DNA from 3 places in the Peribacillus sp. B65 genome. Region 3 is predicted to be linked to each of the others. Evidence: riboswitches for the same ligand, from Rfam matches in the RefSeq annotation. Region 3 holds a riboswitch; each other region holds the start of a gene.
What was found. A riboswitch is a leader RNA that binds a small molecule or an ion and turns the genes downstream of it on or off. The one in region 3 is predicted to bind S-adenosylmethionine.

Region 1 (5,395 bases), 1.8 Mb from region 3:
CTTCTGCAAGCGTGAAATAATGTCTTGTTGATTCTGGTACACTAATAAGATCACCTGGATTAAGGCGCACGTCAAACCACTGTTTCTCTTTGCCTTCAATCGCAAAGATACTCGTACCGCCTGCTATGAAACGCACTTCATCATCTTCATGGTGATGTTCCTGCTTAAAGTTTTCAAGCATTTGATCCAAGTTCGGATTCGCATCGGATAATGTGATGATATCATGCGCTTTATAGCCTCTTCTTTCGGAGATTTCCGCTATCTCTGATTGGAATGCTGCAAGGATTTCCTCCTTTTCAGTATCTGTTAGATCGTATTTTTCCACGAGATGGGCCGGTAATTTAGAAATGTCCCATTGCTCATAAATAACCCCTTGTGTTTCTAAAAAGCCTTTTACCTGTTCACCGTTTTCAATAACCTCGTTTGTTTCCTGGAATCTGATCGTCGCCATCATTCATTCCTCCTACATTAGTGTTTATCTTAAAGAAACTGCAAATGCCTTTTGTTGATTAAGCAACAGTTGATATTGAAATAAAAATTCGCAAGCTTCAAGTATTCTCTTTGCTTCGAGTCCGCTTTTACCCCAAACCGTAATACCATGATTGCGGATCAGCACGGCGCCAGAGTCTTCTTCGACATGTGGCTCGAACTTATCTGATAACAGCGGAATGTCAGCATGATTATATATGATTGGAATCCGAAGTTCCGAATCTTCATCCCACCGACCGGTCGCTTTAATGATTTCATGATTACGAAATGAAACTTGGCCTTCATCCCCGTACAATTCGGATATCACATTATTTTCAACTGTATGGACATGGAGTACACAGTTCGCATTCGTTTTCCGGTAAATGACTGTATGAAGTAAAGTTTCGGCCGATGGTCTTAGGTTCGTTTCTTCAACTGGCTTTCCTTTTAAATCCACCAGTAAAAAGTCCGAATCCGATTGCTTCCTTTTATCCTTACCGCTTGCCGTAATATAAAAGAAAGGTCTTTTAGGCTCCCGAATGGACAAGTTCCCGCTAGTTCCCATAAACCAATCCCTTTCGGCCAGTTCAGCTTTAATATCTGCCAGCTCCTGCCATTCTTTAGAATGATTATTCACGCTTTACCCACCTTTTGCTGCTTAATAATATCAATTACATCAAAAAACGTTTCAAATCCTTGATGTGGAATCCCTTCCCTATCGCATTTTTCAAGCAGTATGTCACGGGCTATGACAAAATCCGCCTGTTTTGCAGCTTCAAAATCCGTTACTGAATCTCCAATAACGAATTTAAAATCTTCCGCACCCGCAATTTCCCTCATAATGGATGGCTTGCAGCAACCGCAACCATTATTACATTGATCATCACAAGAATGCGGCCACTCAATATAAATCTTTTCCTTATCAAAAAATGCACGGTTGCAATAAACGGACTCTGTTGGCAAGATATCATTTAAAAGCGGAGCAATGAAAAAATCCATGCCCCCGCTTACAATATATAAAGGGATGTTGGCTTGTTTCGTATACTCAACGAATTCATAAAACCCTGGACGAATGCCGGCCGTCTTTCTTACATATTGGATGATGTCATCCTTCAAGCCGCTATCAAGCAGGGAAAACATATCCCCTACTCCTGAAGATATACTGATTTTTTGCTGAAGGACACCGTCTTTCAACGCTTCCCATTCCGGAGGCGCAAATTTCTTCATGATGGAAATGATATTATCCGAGTTGGTGATCGTTCCGTCAAAATCACAAAAGATGATCGGTTTCATTATTTCTTATAGGCCTCCCCATAACACAAGAGCTTTTTTTAGTGTTTCATCCTCAGCAGCCGCTTCAGATAGTTCCTTTCCTGCCAGTACGGCTTCCACAGCGGATCGGAAAGCCTTTGCCCCGCCATCTGCTCCATCAGGATGCCCGTGAATTCCACCTCCGGCATTAATCACACTATCGATTCCAAAATCCTTGATTAGATCCGGAACCATGCCCGGATGAATGCCAGCAGAGGGAACAGGGAAGGCTTTTTTCCATGAAAGTTCATCTTTTGTCAGAGCTTCAGCAATCGCCAAGGTCTCCTTTTTTTCAAGTGCGACACTTCCATAAGGGGACGGAAACAAGGATAAATCCGCACCTGATAACCTTACTAATTTACCAAGCAATAATGGATAGCCGACCCCATAAAATGATGAAGCTGACAATGCCCCGCTATATGCGGGGTGCGCCATGATCGGCAGCTTGATACGATCATGTTCACTCAAGGCCTGCAATACATCCAAACCATATGTATGAACGTTGAACAACAAGGCATCTGCCCCTGCATCAGCCGCTTGCTCTGCCTTATCCAATAATTCAAATGTTTTCCCTGATAGATTGACTGCATATAAAGTTCGGTGGCCAGTGGTTTCATAGACATCATTCAATATTCTTTTTCCCGTTTTTATTCTATCGAAAAATGGAGTCAGTTCCTGGTCAAAGAGGATCTCATCATCTTTAACTAGGTCGACACCTCCTAATGCTTGTTGCCTCAGTTGCTCATTATGGAATGTTAGGTCTCTTCCTAATACACCTTTAAAGATGCTCATCACCAGGGGCCGGTTAAATACGCCAATCTTTTTCCTAATGCCTTCAATGCCAAATTGCGGCCCGGGAAAGGCTTTTTGGATATCACCGACAAAATCCAAGTCGATAAGTTTTATTTCCCCGTCCAATGAAAGTTTGCCGAAGACCGTCGTTAGGATTGCAGGTAAATCATTGGAGAAATTCCTTGCCGGATAGGCAATTTTAATAAGCGAACGGTATACTTTACGATTAAAGTAGCTGTTTGCCCTCTCTTCTTCGGAAAGTGGTGTCACCGATACGACGCGTCCCTTATGTTTTTCCAGTTGTTTCTGGACTAAATGGGGCAGGTCCGTCCATGTCCCGACAGTCAAACCTAAGGCAATGCTCTCTGCTTTTTTCTCATGATTTCCCTTAGAATCATGAATTAAATAAGTAGCGACTATCTCGCTCATTTGATCACTCCTATATCACGTTAGTAAACTCTCGATGTCATTAACCTGAAATGGTCTCAAAATGGCAAAAGCCCCTTCATAAAGAAGAGGCTTTAATAAGCCATCTTCTTATCTCCCAGCCATTGGCTGCAAGAATTAGCACCGTGCCTTGTGGATTTCAAGAAAAATCCGGCGAAGAATTCCGCCCCATTTTACAATGGAATTACGGTCGGTTGCTGGGCTTCATAGGGCTAGTCCCTCCACCTGCTCAAAATAAGAAAACGCTGATATATAAATTTGCATCCAAGTATCGAAAGATTAAGAATTTATTTTGTATTCTGACAGGTAATCCCTACTTTGTCAATAAGTTTTAACTATTTAAGGGTGAATTAATCGGATATATCATTGTGGTTAAAATAATTTTAATTTACTTATCCGTTCCACAGCCTCTTTCAGCCGTTCTTCCGAAGTCAGCAGCCCTACCCTGACATAACCTTCGCCAAATTCACCAAATCCATTCCCTGCGGCAACAGCAACGTGGGCATGCGTTAATAAATAGTCTGCAAAACTCTCGGACGTAAAACCTTTAGGTACCTTGAGCCAGGCAAAAAATGATGCAGCAGGAGCTTTGACATCCCAGCCGATTGCCCTCAATCCCTCAATGAAAACATTCCTTCGTCCCTCGTACATCTGCACTAACTGCTCTACACAGCTCTGCGAGTCAAGCAAAGCGCTTGCGGCAGCTTCTTGTATCGCCGGGAACAGACTCACATAAAGATGGTCTTGTAATAGTTCAAGAGCTTCTATGACACTCTTATTCCCCACTGCGAAGCCGACTCTCCACCCTGCCATATTGTATGTTTTCGATAGTGTGTATATTTCTATTCCTATTTCCTTCGCTCCCTCTGACTGGAGAAAGCTTATCGGTTTTTTTCCGTCGAATCCTATCGCCCCATAAGCGAAGTCGTGGACCACACAAATTGAATGCTCTTTTGCAGTAGAGACGGTCTCATCAAAGAAACTTTCAGTTGCAGAAGCACCTGTGGGATTGTTCGGATAGTTCAAGAACATCATTTTGGCTTTATCAAGCACTTCTTTATGTATGTCACTGTATTTTGGAAGAAAATCATTTTCTTCTGTCAAGGGCATGAATTCGGTCTTTGCCTGGGCTAAAACAACACCGGAAAGATAATCCGGATAGCCGGGATCCGGAACAAGGATCGTATCACCCGGATTCAATAAACACTGCGGCAGTTCGACAAGGCCTGCCTTTCCCCCGAAGAGAATCGCCACTTCACTTTTCGGATCCAGCTTGACACCGAATTCACGTTCATAAAAGACGGCAGCAGCATCTTTTAAATATTGATGCCCCCGGAATGGCGAATATTTATGATTAATCGTTTTTTCAGCGGCAGACTGCAAGCTTTTCACGATATGGTCTGGTGTCGGCTGATCAGGGTTTCCCTGGCCTAAATTAATGACATCATGTCCTTGCTCCGTGATGGCATTGACTTTTGCGACTAGTGAGGCAAAAAACTGCTTGGGCAGGTCCTGAAGCTGTCTGGATTTTTCGAATTGCACCATTTATACACCTTCTCTGAAATTTCTTGAAATTCTAGACACAAATGATATATGTTTATCATAGTCTTGTAAAGCATTTTTTACATGTGGGGGTTTTAAACGATGAAGTGGAAAATAGCTTGTATTCAAATGGATATAGCATTCGGGCAACCGGATATCAATTTTCAGGTTGCGGAACAATGGTTGGAAAAAGCAGCACGGTCAGAACCCGATATCGTCATTTTACCAGAGCTTTGGACAACCGGATACGACTTAAGCAGGTTAAATGAGATTGCTGATCAAGAGGCGGAAAAAACGATTGAATTTCTTAAAACACAGGCAAGGAAACACGAGATTCACATAGTAGGCGGTTCCATTGCGAAAAAAACAAGCAAGGGAATCTATAACACCATGATCATCATCGATAAACAGGGAAGTCTCATAAAAGAATATGATAAGCTTCACTTATTTCAGTTAATGGATGAACATCATTTCCTGAAGCCAGGAGAAAAGGATGGTTTATTTACTCTTGATGAAAAAATATGTGCTGGTTTCATTTGTTATGACATCCGTTTCCCTGAATGGCAGCGAGCGCATACCGCTAAAGGCGCCGAAGTTCTATTCGTTACGGCTGAATGGCCAAAGCCGAGACTCGATCACTGGAGAGCCTTATTGATTAGCCGTGCCATCGAGAACCAAGCCTATGTAGTAGCCGTTAATCGCTCAGGCTCTGATGTCAATAATATATTTGCCGGTCATTCCCTGATTATTGATCCTTGGGGAAATATCATAAGTGAAGCCGGAGAAGGAAACGAACTCCTGACAGGCACCTTGAACTTCAATAAAGTTACGGAAG
Region 2 (5,395 bases), 310 kb from region 3:
GGAGTATGAAATTGAAAAAGCATATCGTGATTCCCGGATTAACCGGATCTTTGAAGGTACAAATGAAATCAATCGATTGCTTGTCCCTGGAACTTTCCTGAAGAAAGCACTTAAAGGGGAATTGCCGCTTCTTCAAAAGGCTCAAAGCCTGCAAGAGGAATTAATGATGATGATGCCGGAAGAACCTGGCGATGAGCCATTGGCACAAGAAAAAATGCTTGTTAGGAATGCTAAGAAAATCGGGATTCTGGCAGCTGGCCTTGCTGCACAGAAATACGGCAAAACTCTTGATCAAGAACAAGAAATCCTCTCCAACATTGCTGATATCGCATCCCTTGCCTATGCAGCGGAATCCGTGGTATTGCGTACGGAAAAAGCAATAGCAGCTACAGGCCTGGAGAAGAACAAACAAAAAGTGCTTTACACAGAAATCTTCGTTCAGGAAGCTTTCAATGAAATAGAACAGCACGCAAAGGAAACGTTAATCGCAGTGGAAACAGGCGATACTCTTCGCATCATGCTTGCGTCGCTCCGTAAGCTGACAAGGCATAATCCGATCAATGTCATTGCGAAAAAACGTGAAGCTTCCGTCAAGGTAATCGAAGCTGAAAAATATGCTCTTTAAGAAATGAATCAAAATCAGTAAAGGGAATGCCCGAGAAGGCATTCCCTTATTTCCTTTGATGAAATCGCATTGGAAATTCAAAAGACAATTCGTTGTATTGCGTGATGAAAACGGGTATTCTATTGATAGGTGGTGAAATGATGGGCTTAACATTATATTGGTACCCAAAATGCGGCACATGCCGTAACGCGAAGAAGTGGCTTGATAATCATGAACTGCAATATGAAGCAATCCATATAGCGGAAAATCCGCCTTCGCGAACAGAAATAGAACAACTATATAAAATCAGCAATTTGGAGTTGAAGAAGTTTTTCAATACTAGCGGTCAAAAATATCGGGAGCTTGGCTTAAAGGATAAGCTGAAAGAAGCTTCTGAAGCAGAGATGCTTGATATATTGTCCACAGATGGCATGCTTCTGAAAAGGCCGATTGTTACGGATGGCACCAAAGTGACGGTAGGTTTCAAAGAGGAGCAATTCGAACAGGTTTGGAACTGAAAATTTCTCGAAATATTTGGTTAATTCCTTACTTAAACAAACAATCTACCTTATAATGGAATAGATAAAATAAGATGTACATATGGAGGGTTAATAATGACAACAACACCAAAAGAACTTCGTTACACAAAAGAACATGAATGGGTCAAAACGGAAGATGGAACAGTGCGCATTGGAATTACAGCTTTCGCACAGTCCGAGCTTGGGGACATCGTATTCGTTGAGCTTCCGGAAATCGGCGATGAATTGAAAGCGAACGAACCATTCGGAAGTGTTGAATCCGTTAAGACCGTTTCTGAGCTTTATGCACCTATCAGTGGCAAGGTTGTTGAAGTAAACGAAGATTTAAGTGACAACCCTGAATATGTAAATGAGTCTCCTTATGAAAAGGCATGGATGGTCGTGCTTGAACCATCTAATAGCAGTGATATTGAAAGCTTGATGAGCGCTGAAGAGTATGAGAGTTTAATCAACGGTTAAAAAAAAGGAGAGGGGGGACTGAAAAGGCCTGCTCTCTTTTTCATTTGGTACCGTGGCAGTTGCACACATAATTCGTGAGATGGAGTGATGACATGGAGTGGGGCGAATTCGATAAAGTGATCATTGTAGAAGGCAGTTCCGATAGAAGAAAAGTTGCCTCCGTTTTAAATGAAGATGTGGAAATTAGATGTACGAATGGGACCATATCATTAACTAAGCTGGATGAATTAGTGGATGAATTGATGGACCGTGATGTTTATCTCCTTTTTGACGCAGATGAATCAGGAGAAAAGCTGCGGAAGCAGTTCCGAATGGAAATGCCTGAGGCGAACCACCTGTATATTAATAAAATGTACAAAGAAGTGGAAAGCTCACCCGAACATCATATCGCAACTGTGCTTCTATCTGCCAATATGAATGTGAAAATGAAATTTTTAAGTCAAAGGGTGAACGACTAATTGATGCAGGAATGGAAAGAAGAAGAGTGTAAGCTTGCTGTTGAAAATGGGGAAACCTTTTGCTTATATTTATATACCCCTTTATGCGGCACTTGTCAGGTTGCCTCCAAGATGCTGACGATATCCTTGGAGCTATTCCCGGAATTGAAGGCAGGCAAAATGAATATGAATTATGTCCAAGCAATTGCCGAATCATATGAAATCGAAAGTGTTCCATGTTTATTGTTTTTCAAAGAAGGACGGCTGCACAAAAAAATATATGCCTTTCAATCCGTTCCTTATTTGTACGGATTGCTTAAGGAAATCAGCTAAGAAACCAATCAGAACCGTGGTTGGTTTCTTTGTTGCGGACATATGAATGCTAGATGAAATTAAACAAAGAATATTCTAACAATTCATTGACTGATTTAATCTAAAATGCTATATTTTGAATTAAGTAACGGCAGAATTTAATAGTTCTTATCAAGAGTGGCGGAGGGACTGGCCCGACGAAGCCCGGCAACCGGTATAAATTTTTATATACGGTGCTAATTCCAGCAGAGTGTTGGCTCTGGTAGATGAGGTGTATTCTTGAAACCTCTTCTTATTGAAGTGGTTTTTTTGTTTATAAAAGGCCAAACATCATATAATTCCAACTAAATCCATAGAAAAAGGTGAAATCATATGTCAGGGAAAAAATTGCGTTTCGAAACATTGAGTGTTCATGGCGGTCTGCAAGCTGATGAAACAGGTGCACGTGCAGTTCCTATCTACCAAAGCAATGCATACTTGTTCAAAGACACCGACCATGCAGCGAATTTATTTGGCCTAAAGGAGAATGGCTATATATATTCACGACTCCATAATCCCACGATCAGCGTTTTTGAGGAAAGAATGGCCTTATTGGAAGGCGGAATCGGCGGATTGGCAACAGCAAGCGGAATGGCTGCCATCTCACTTTCAATCCTGAATATTGCCGCTGCAGGGGATGAGATTGTTTCAGCATCTACATTATATGGCGGTACGTATAACCTTTTTGAAAATACTCTTCCTAAATACGGGATTAAAGTGAAGTTCGTTTCTCCTGATGACCCTGAAAATTTCAAAAGGGCGATTACGCCAAGAACTAAAGCCATTTTTGCTGAAACCATCGGAAATCCAAGTTTGAGGGTGCTTGATATTGAAGCGGTAGCGAAAATCGCCCATGATGCCGGAATACCTTTAATCATTGATAATACCTTTGCGACACCGTATCTATGCAGACCAATTGATTTTGGAGCCGATATTGTCATCCATTCCGCTACAAAATGGCTTCTGGGAAATGGAACTACGCTTGGTGGTGTCATCGTGGATGGAGGGAAATTCGATTGGAACTCGCCAAATTACCCTGGCTTCACAGAGCCTGACCCAAGTTACGACAATCTGGTATACGCCGAGGCAGTTGGACCTGCCGCATTCATAACGAAAGCCCGAGTCCAGTTACTCCGTGATTTAGGACCTGCGCTAAGTGCCCAAAGTGCATTCCAGTTTACGCTGGGACTTGAAACGCTGCATGTAAGGATGAAAGAGCATCTATCGAACACCAAGTCTGTCATTAAATATTTAAAAAACCATCCTGCGGTGACTTGGGTTTCACATCCTGGTGATGAGGATCATCCCGATAAAGCCCTTGCGGAAAAATATTTGCCAAAGGGAGCTGGATCTGTTGTGACTTTTGGGATACAAGGTAATCGAGAAGCTGGGGCAAAACTTATCAATTCGGTGGAATTATGGTCCCATGTAGCGAATGTTGGGGATGCGAAGAGCTTGATCATCCACCCAGCCAGTACGACCCATCAACAATTGAATGAGGCAGGTCTTGCGAAAGCGGGTGTGAGTGCCGACCAAGTCCGTTTATCGATTGGGATTGAAAATGTAGAGGATTTAATAGAAGATTTGGAGCAGGCAATTGAAAAAGCGACGAATATCGTCTCCTTGACATCCAAAACGGTTTAAGTAAAGTTTCTGTATGCTTGTACTAGAAATATTATACATTGCGCTCCTTTTTTATCTATGATAAAATTTCTCCATACTAAAGAACTTAATGATGTACAAATATTCTATATATTAGCTCTTATCAAGAGAGGTGGAGGGATGTGCCCGATGAAACCCGGCAACCGACAAGGAGATTTCCTTGGAAAGGTGCCAATTCACACAAAGTTTAATCACTTTGGAAGATGAGAGGAAGGCCTGTTTCTTCACCTGCCTTTCTGCTCATGCAGAAAGGTTTTTTCTGTTTTAATTGGGTAAACTTTTACATGATATGAGAAACAGACTAATAATGTAGAGAAATCAACTAAGTTCATAGGTTTTATTGGATAAAAGAGGTGAGGGTTAATGATCACATTGACGAAAGTCAGTAAGCTGTTCCGAACAGGAAAAGGAAACAGTGAGACAATCAAGGCTGTAAATAATGTGAATGTTGAAATAAATAAAGGCGAGATTTTCGGTATCATCGGTTACAGTGGAGCGGGGAAAAGTACTTTGATCAGAATGCTCAATGGATTGGAAACACCAACAGAGGGATCCGTTGTAGTTGCTGAGAAGGAAATTTCAAAAATTAAAGGGGCTCAGCTCCGCAAGGCCCGTCAAGAAATCAGCATGATTTTCCAACATTTCAATTTATTATGGTCGAGGACCGTTCAGGAGAATATATCTTTCCCATTGGAAATTGCAGGAGTTTCTAAACCTGAGCGAACCAAGCGTGTGAACGAATTGATCAAGTTAGTAGGATTGGAAGGCAGGGAAAAGGCCTATCCATCACAATTAAGCGGAGGGCAAAAGCAAAGGGTGGGAATAGCCAGGGCTCTGGCAAATGACCCTAAAGTGCTGCTGTGTGATGAAGCGACTTCTGCCTTGGATCCGCAGACTACCGACTCCATACTCGAATTGCTTGTTGACATCAATCAGCGTTTGGGGTTGACGATCGTCCTGATAACACATGAAATGCATGTGATCCGCAAAATCTGCCATCGCGTCGCCGTGATGGAAAGTGGGCAAGTTGTTGAACAGGGACCTGTCCTGGATGTTTTCAAGAACCCTAAAGAACAAATGACGAAGCGTTTCGTGCAACAGGTAACGGAACCGGAAGAAACGAAAGAAACGATGGACCATTTGCTCGAACGCTATCCTGCAGGCAAAGTGATTCAATTGACCTTTGTAGGCGATCATGCCGAAAGCCCGTTGATCACCAAGCTTGTACGTAACTTCGAGTTGGATGTCAATATCGTTCAAGGTAAGATATCCCAAACAAGAAGCGGTTCATATGGAACACTGTTTATCCATCTTGATGGCACTGAGGATGAAATGCTCCGCGC
Region 3 (5,395 bases):
GCACTTTATAGCTTTCCATTCTTACATCTGCCGGAATGTCATCTGATTTAGTGGCACCTACGAGAGGATTTAAGAATAAGCCGTCGACAATCTCCAATGCTGTCTTTTGAATGTATTCATGTGCACGGTGAACAGGGTTCCTGGTTTGGAAGCCGACAACCGTTTCCCAGCCCTTTTCAGCAAAAGCTTTCCTTGTCTCGACCGGGTCCAAATAATTAGCTTGAAACTGCGGACGCTCTATTCTCTTGATCAACTTTATTTCCCCGCCGGCATATACATCACCGCGGTTATATAAATTTTTCACTCCTGGATGCTTCTCATCATCCGTTTGATAAACTAGTGTCGCTTCCAATTGCTTATCTGGTGTGTATATATCGGAAACGGAGAGAACCCCGTATGTTTCACCTTCATGAGTCAACGTTACTTCTTCACCTATAGTAAGGGTTTCGGCAGTTTCTTCGGTCAAAGGCAGCGTAATCGGGATGCTCCATACATGACCGCTGCTAAGCCTCATATCCTTGACCACTGTCTCATAGTCACTTTTTGTAAAGAATCCTTTAATTGGACTGTAGGCACCAGTGCCTATCAATTCAAGATCACTTAAAGCAATTTCATCGATTTCGATTGACTTTGTTATTTTACTAATATCATAATTTGGTTCCCAAAGATCGATTAGTGTTCCTCCGTGCGGTAAACTGATTGTCATGCTAATTTCCCCCTATGGTTTCTATTTATTTAAGATAAATGCAATCCGCATTCCGTTTTTTGAGCTCCTTGCCAACGGCCAGAGCGTAAATCATCTGCATTGAAGGCTGGTGCTGTACATGTTTTACATCCAATGCTCGGATATCCATTATCATGCAGGATATTATATGGAAGTCCGTTTTTATGGGCATAGCGCCAAACATCTTTCCATGTCCAATGTATGAGTGGACATATTTTAACTGACTTGAACTTATTATCCTTATTGATATACTCGGTCGAAGCCCTTGTCTCGGATTGCTCCCTCCGCAGTCCCGAAAGCCATGCTGTTGCCGTTGAAAGCACATCGGTAAGCGGAATGATTTTACGGATGTTACAGCACTTATTTGAATCTCTAACCCATAATTCATCCCCATATTCCGCTGCTTGTTCCTCAAGCGTCAAGGCAGGTTTCTTCATTTCTATCGAAAGCTTTGGATATCGCTTTTTCACTTGCTCGATCAATTGATAAGTTTCCTCAAAATGAACATCTGTATCAAGGAAAACTATTTTGGCAGAAGGATTGACCTTCGCCAATAAATCCGTAAGCACGATGCCTTCAATGCCAAAACTGCAAGCATAAATCAGTTCGTTTCCATAATGGTCATTCGCCCATTGCAGAACTTCCAAAGCACCTTTTGTCTCACTGTCTTCGGGAAATACAGGGAAATCCCCAGTGTTGAAATTTTCATAGTTTATTAATGCAGCCAACTTTGTAGCCCCCTCTAAAACTTGCTGTATCAGGTTAGAGTAACTGTTGATCAATACCCGTTGTAATCTTCTCCAGTTTATTTGACTCTAGGAAAAAAGAGACGAATCTAACCAATACTCTCTTTATATCAGTTAAATCCGCCTCTAGTTTTTCTAGTCAGCAGATACCTTATTTAATTCTTAATTTTTCATTTCTTTCCATTTGAATGATTTTACCATCCTGGACAATAAGTGTAATGGACCCATATTTCATAGAATTAAGCATTTCTTGAAGTCGTTCAAATATTTCTTCAAGCTGATTCTCTTTATCCAAGCCTGTTCCTCCTTTAAGAAAATCCGCGAATTTCTTATTTTCACCGCTGATCAAATGAATTTCTTAGATTTATATAATTCCAAACAACCTTACATTGTTATGGTTTGCCTACAACTTTCCAAAAAACAAAAATCTTTCCATGATGGAAAGATCCCAAGGTAAATATCTTTACCTTATCTTCCAAAATGATCAACATTTTGTTGGAGGTAGCACCTTGCATCGACCATGCAGGTTGCTGGACTTCAAAGGGCCAATTCCCTCCGTCGCTCTGGATAAGTTTTATTATTTTAAATATTAACATATATTTAATCCTTGTCAATGGAGTTTTCTTATAAAATAACTTGGTTTAATATTATGGATGAACTGTTATTTTTATACACACTATTCCGATTATGATTTTATGTTCATGTAAATATGAAAATAGACTCGTCTTTTTAGATAAAGACTCCAAAAAAATGAGTCTATTTTCATTAACAAGCCTATAATTGGCGCCAGTCATCATCTGAAAAAATAATTTCTCGAATTCCAGTCCTTTTAAACGAAGGGATTACTCGAATTCATTAATTTCTTAACTGTATCGCTTCTACAAATTCTTGAACTTGACTCTGGACCCGATCAATTAAATGCAAATCATTTATCTGTTTTTCTGAATTCTGTTTATCTATTTCCTTATCAACAAAATAAATGCCCTGCAGCGGCTCGCCTTTTAATATTGAAATTAATGGTTTAAGTGCATAGTCAATCGCCAATAGATGCCTGTTACTTCCGCCAATCATGATTGGCAGTACTGGCTTACCCTTAAAAGCACCTTCTGGCAGCAAATCAATCAAGGCCTTCAATACACCTGTATAAGAAGCCTTATAAACCGGTGAACCAATAATGACACCTCTAGCTGCTTGAATTTTCTCTGAAAGCTTTAAGATATCTTCGCTATTATATTTGCCTTGGAATAAATCATCTGCTGAGAAATCCGTGATTGAGAAATAAGCTGTGGTAAATCCTTCGTTTTCGACTAATGATTGAATATGTTTTAGTGAAATGTCCGTTCTGGACTGAATAGCCGGACTTCCTGATAAAATTACGATATCGCTCATTTAATATACCCCTCCAATATTACATGATTGCCAGATAAAATCTTCGTAAAGCATTTCGTACAGTATGCATTTATCGTAATAGTCTGAAAAATATAAGTCAAATCTTACACTCTGGACATCTACTCTGAATGAAACAAGAAACGGTCATATTTACGGCTTGATGCTCATGCCCTTAAATATGACCGTTTCATTATGTATGTTTTTGTTTGCCATGAATACCATATACCAAAAGTTGAGCAATGCTCTTAATTCGTTCAGAAGTAAAATATGGCTCCTTTTTCTGCTGGTGGATCTCATAATGTGTAGATAATGCCAATGTAAAAGAAATGATCCCTACATTAAATAGGATAATATCAGAGATATATTGTATCTCTCCACTATCTATTCTCTTCTGTATTTCAATATGCCTGGCATTCGGCTTGAAAATCTGATCTACATATTGCTTCGAAATATCTTGATCGAATTGTGTTTCCCTGAATAGTATCGAAAATTGTTCTTTATTATCAAGAATTTTATTTATCATGGTGCAAACATGATTCTCCACTAGATCATCCGTGGATAGATGGCTAGTCCCATCTTCAGTTTCCTCTTTCTCATCAGGGGTAATTGTAGCTAATAGCAAATCTTTTTTGCTGTCAAAGTATTTGTAAATAGTAGCTTCGGAAACATTGCATGCAGAGGCAATTTCATTCGTTCTTGTCATGTCAAAACCTTTAGTGGCAAAAAGAGTCCGGGCTACATTTATGATTCGTTCTTTCGTTTGCTGCCCTTTTTTCAAAAATATCAACCTTCTTTTATGATGATAAGACCGGTGTCACCAATCTATTTAACATGATATCCCGATGGTATCAATCGGTCAATATTACCTTTGATTCATTAGAATTCAATATTCCCATATATCATAAATAGAAAACATCGTCTAAATTGGGACGAAGTTTTCTTTTACAGAAAATCACTTAAAGGATGCATAGCCATCATCGACCATGACTACACTTCCATTGATCGCATCCGCTTCCTCTAACGATAATAGATAGACGGCATTTGCAACGGCTTCTGGCTTAATTAATTTACCGCGCATTTGACTTGCATTCAATTTATCGATGATTCCCATATCTTTATAGCCTTGAATAATAGGAGTGTCAACCCCGCCTGGCGCAATGCCCACTACCCGTATGCCATAAGCACCCAATTCCAAAGCGGCGGTCTGTGTCATCATTCTTACAGCTCCTTTAGTCGCCTGATAGGCAAAGGTTCCGTGGGAAGCTAAGTAGCCAAACACAGAAGCGGTATTAATAATGACCCCCTTGTTACCTAGCTCCTTCATTTTCCGTCCTGCTGCCATGATTCCAAAGGCAACTCCGTGCTGATTCACTCCAATCGTTTTGAAGTAACCCTCCATATCTTGATCGAGGATCATACCGCCTGCACCGATGCCGGCATTATTAAACATGATATCGATCCTTCCGAATCTTTCCGCTGCTTTTTTGATTAAGGATTCAACATCCTCCTGCTTAGAAACATCCGTTTTTACAAAAATGGCCTCTCCGCCATCCGCTGTTATCTGTTCAACGGTTTCCTGTCCCATTTCTTCATTAAAATCCGCAACAACGACCTTGTCCCCTTTTGCTGCGAATTTCAAGCATGTGGCTCGGCCAATACCGCTTGCTCCTCCTGTAATAACTGCAACTCTTGTTGTCATATACATTCCCCTTTCAACACCAAAATTTAGTGAGTGTTTACTTACTTTTTTTAATTATAAAAGTAAGGAATATTTAATTCAAGCAATATGTATTTATATAGGGTTTTGAGCTTTCAAAAGTAAAGCTGTCCTATTAATAGGACAGCTTCATTTTTTAACAGGTTTTCAATTCGGCCTTACTTATGGATGTCTTCACCATTTCAATGAAAAGCTGCATAAAACGATCATCACCTGTTAATTCTGGATGAAACGCACTAACGAGGACATGGTCTTGTCTCGCAGCCACTACATTCTCTTCATAAACAGCCAATACTTCTACACCTTCTCCAATTCCATCAGCAAATGGCGCCCGGATGAAAACTGCTTTATAAGGAGTTTCCATTCCTTTGATTGATAGTTCAGCCTCGAAACTATCCTTTTGACGTCCAAATCCGTTCCTTTTCACGGAAATGTCCATTAGTCCAAGATAGGCCTTCTCATCGCCAGTCAATTCATTGGCCGCCAATACCATCCCAGCACATGTACCGAAAATTGGCTTTTTATCTTCGAAGAAAGTTTTGACCGGTTCCATAAATCCATAACGATCCATTAGCTTCCTCATCGTCGTGCTTTCTCCGCCCGGAATGATCAAACCATCGATTTCAAGTAACTGCTCCGGCTTTTTTACTATAACTGCTTGTTCGCCGGCAGCTTTGATTTGATTCAAGTGTTCTTCAACCGCTCCCTGTAATCCCAAAACACCGATAGTTATCATATTACCATCCACGTTCCTGCATCCGTTCTGCCGGAGCTAGTTTGGAAATATCAATTCCTTTCATTGCACTTCCTAACTCTTTG

Region 1: linked by a shared signal. The riboswitch ahead of mtnW (2,3-diketo-5-methylthiopentyl-1-phosphate enolase) and the one ahead of ACSR9O_RS14375 (YezD family protein) in region 3 are both predicted to bind S-adenosylmethionine.
Region 2: linked by a shared signal. The riboswitch ahead of ACSR9O_RS12820 (O-acetylhomoserine aminocarboxypropyltransferase/cysteine synthase family protein) and the one ahead of ACSR9O_RS14375 (YezD family protein) in region 3 are both predicted to bind S-adenosylmethionine.

Annotation. Positions count from the first base shown of each region.
Region 1 covers NZ_CP195840.1:4,685,366-4,690,760, forward strand. Annotated here, with positions in the region: gene ACSR9O_RS22895 (cupin domain-containing protein) at 1-451, opposite strand, end outside; gene ACSR9O_RS22900 (methylthioribulose 1-phosphate dehydratase) at 476-1,105, opposite strand; gene ACSR9O_RS22905 (2-hydroxy-3-keto-5-methylthiopentenyl-1-phosphate phosphatase) at 1,102-1,761, opposite strand; gene mtnW (2,3-diketo-5-methylthiopentyl-1-phosphate enolase) at 1,768-3,000, opposite strand; SAM riboswitch class I at 3,106-3,259, opposite strand; gene ACSR9O_RS22915 (pyridoxal phosphate-dependent aminotransferase) at 3,391-4,563, opposite strand; gene ACSR9O_RS22920 (carbon-nitrogen family hydrolase) at 4,663-5,395, shown strand, end outside.
Region 2 covers NZ_CP195840.1:2,620,330-2,625,724, forward strand. Annotated here, with positions in the region: gene ACSR9O_RS12795 (acyl-CoA dehydrogenase FadE) at 1-625, shown strand, start outside; gene ACSR9O_RS12800 (arsenate reductase family protein) at 766-1,122, shown strand; gene gcvH (glycine cleavage system protein GcvH) at 1,219-1,602, shown strand; gene ACSR9O_RS12810 (toprim domain-containing protein) at 1,695-2,060, shown strand; gene ACSR9O_RS12815 (thioredoxin family protein) at 2,064-2,372, shown strand; SAM riboswitch class I at 2,517-2,624, shown strand; gene ACSR9O_RS12820 (O-acetylhomoserine aminocarboxypropyltransferase/cysteine synthase family protein) at 2,724-4,034, shown strand; SAM riboswitch class I at 4,150-4,262, shown strand; gene ACSR9O_RS12825 (methionine ABC transporter ATP-binding protein) at 4,416-5,395, shown strand, end outside.
Region 3 covers NZ_CP195840.1:2,933,505-2,938,899, forward strand. Annotated here, with positions in the region: gene sat (sulfate adenylyltransferase) at 1-706, opposite strand, end outside; gene ACSR9O_RS14370 (phosphoadenylyl-sulfate reductase) at 736-1,440, opposite strand; gene ACSR9O_RS14375 (YezD family protein) at 1,622-1,765, opposite strand; SAM riboswitch class I at 1,936-2,044, opposite strand; gene ssuE (NADPH-dependent FMN reductase) at 2,326-2,859, opposite strand; gene ACSR9O_RS14385 (TetR/AcrR family transcriptional regulator) at 3,050-3,637, opposite strand; gene ACSR9O_RS14390 (SDR family NAD(P)-dependent oxidoreductase) at 3,812-4,558, opposite strand; gene pdxT (pyridoxal 5'-phosphate synthase glutaminase subunit PdxT) at 4,713-5,312, opposite strand; gene pdxS (pyridoxal 5'-phosphate synthase lyase subunit PdxS) at 5,314-5,395, opposite strand, start outside.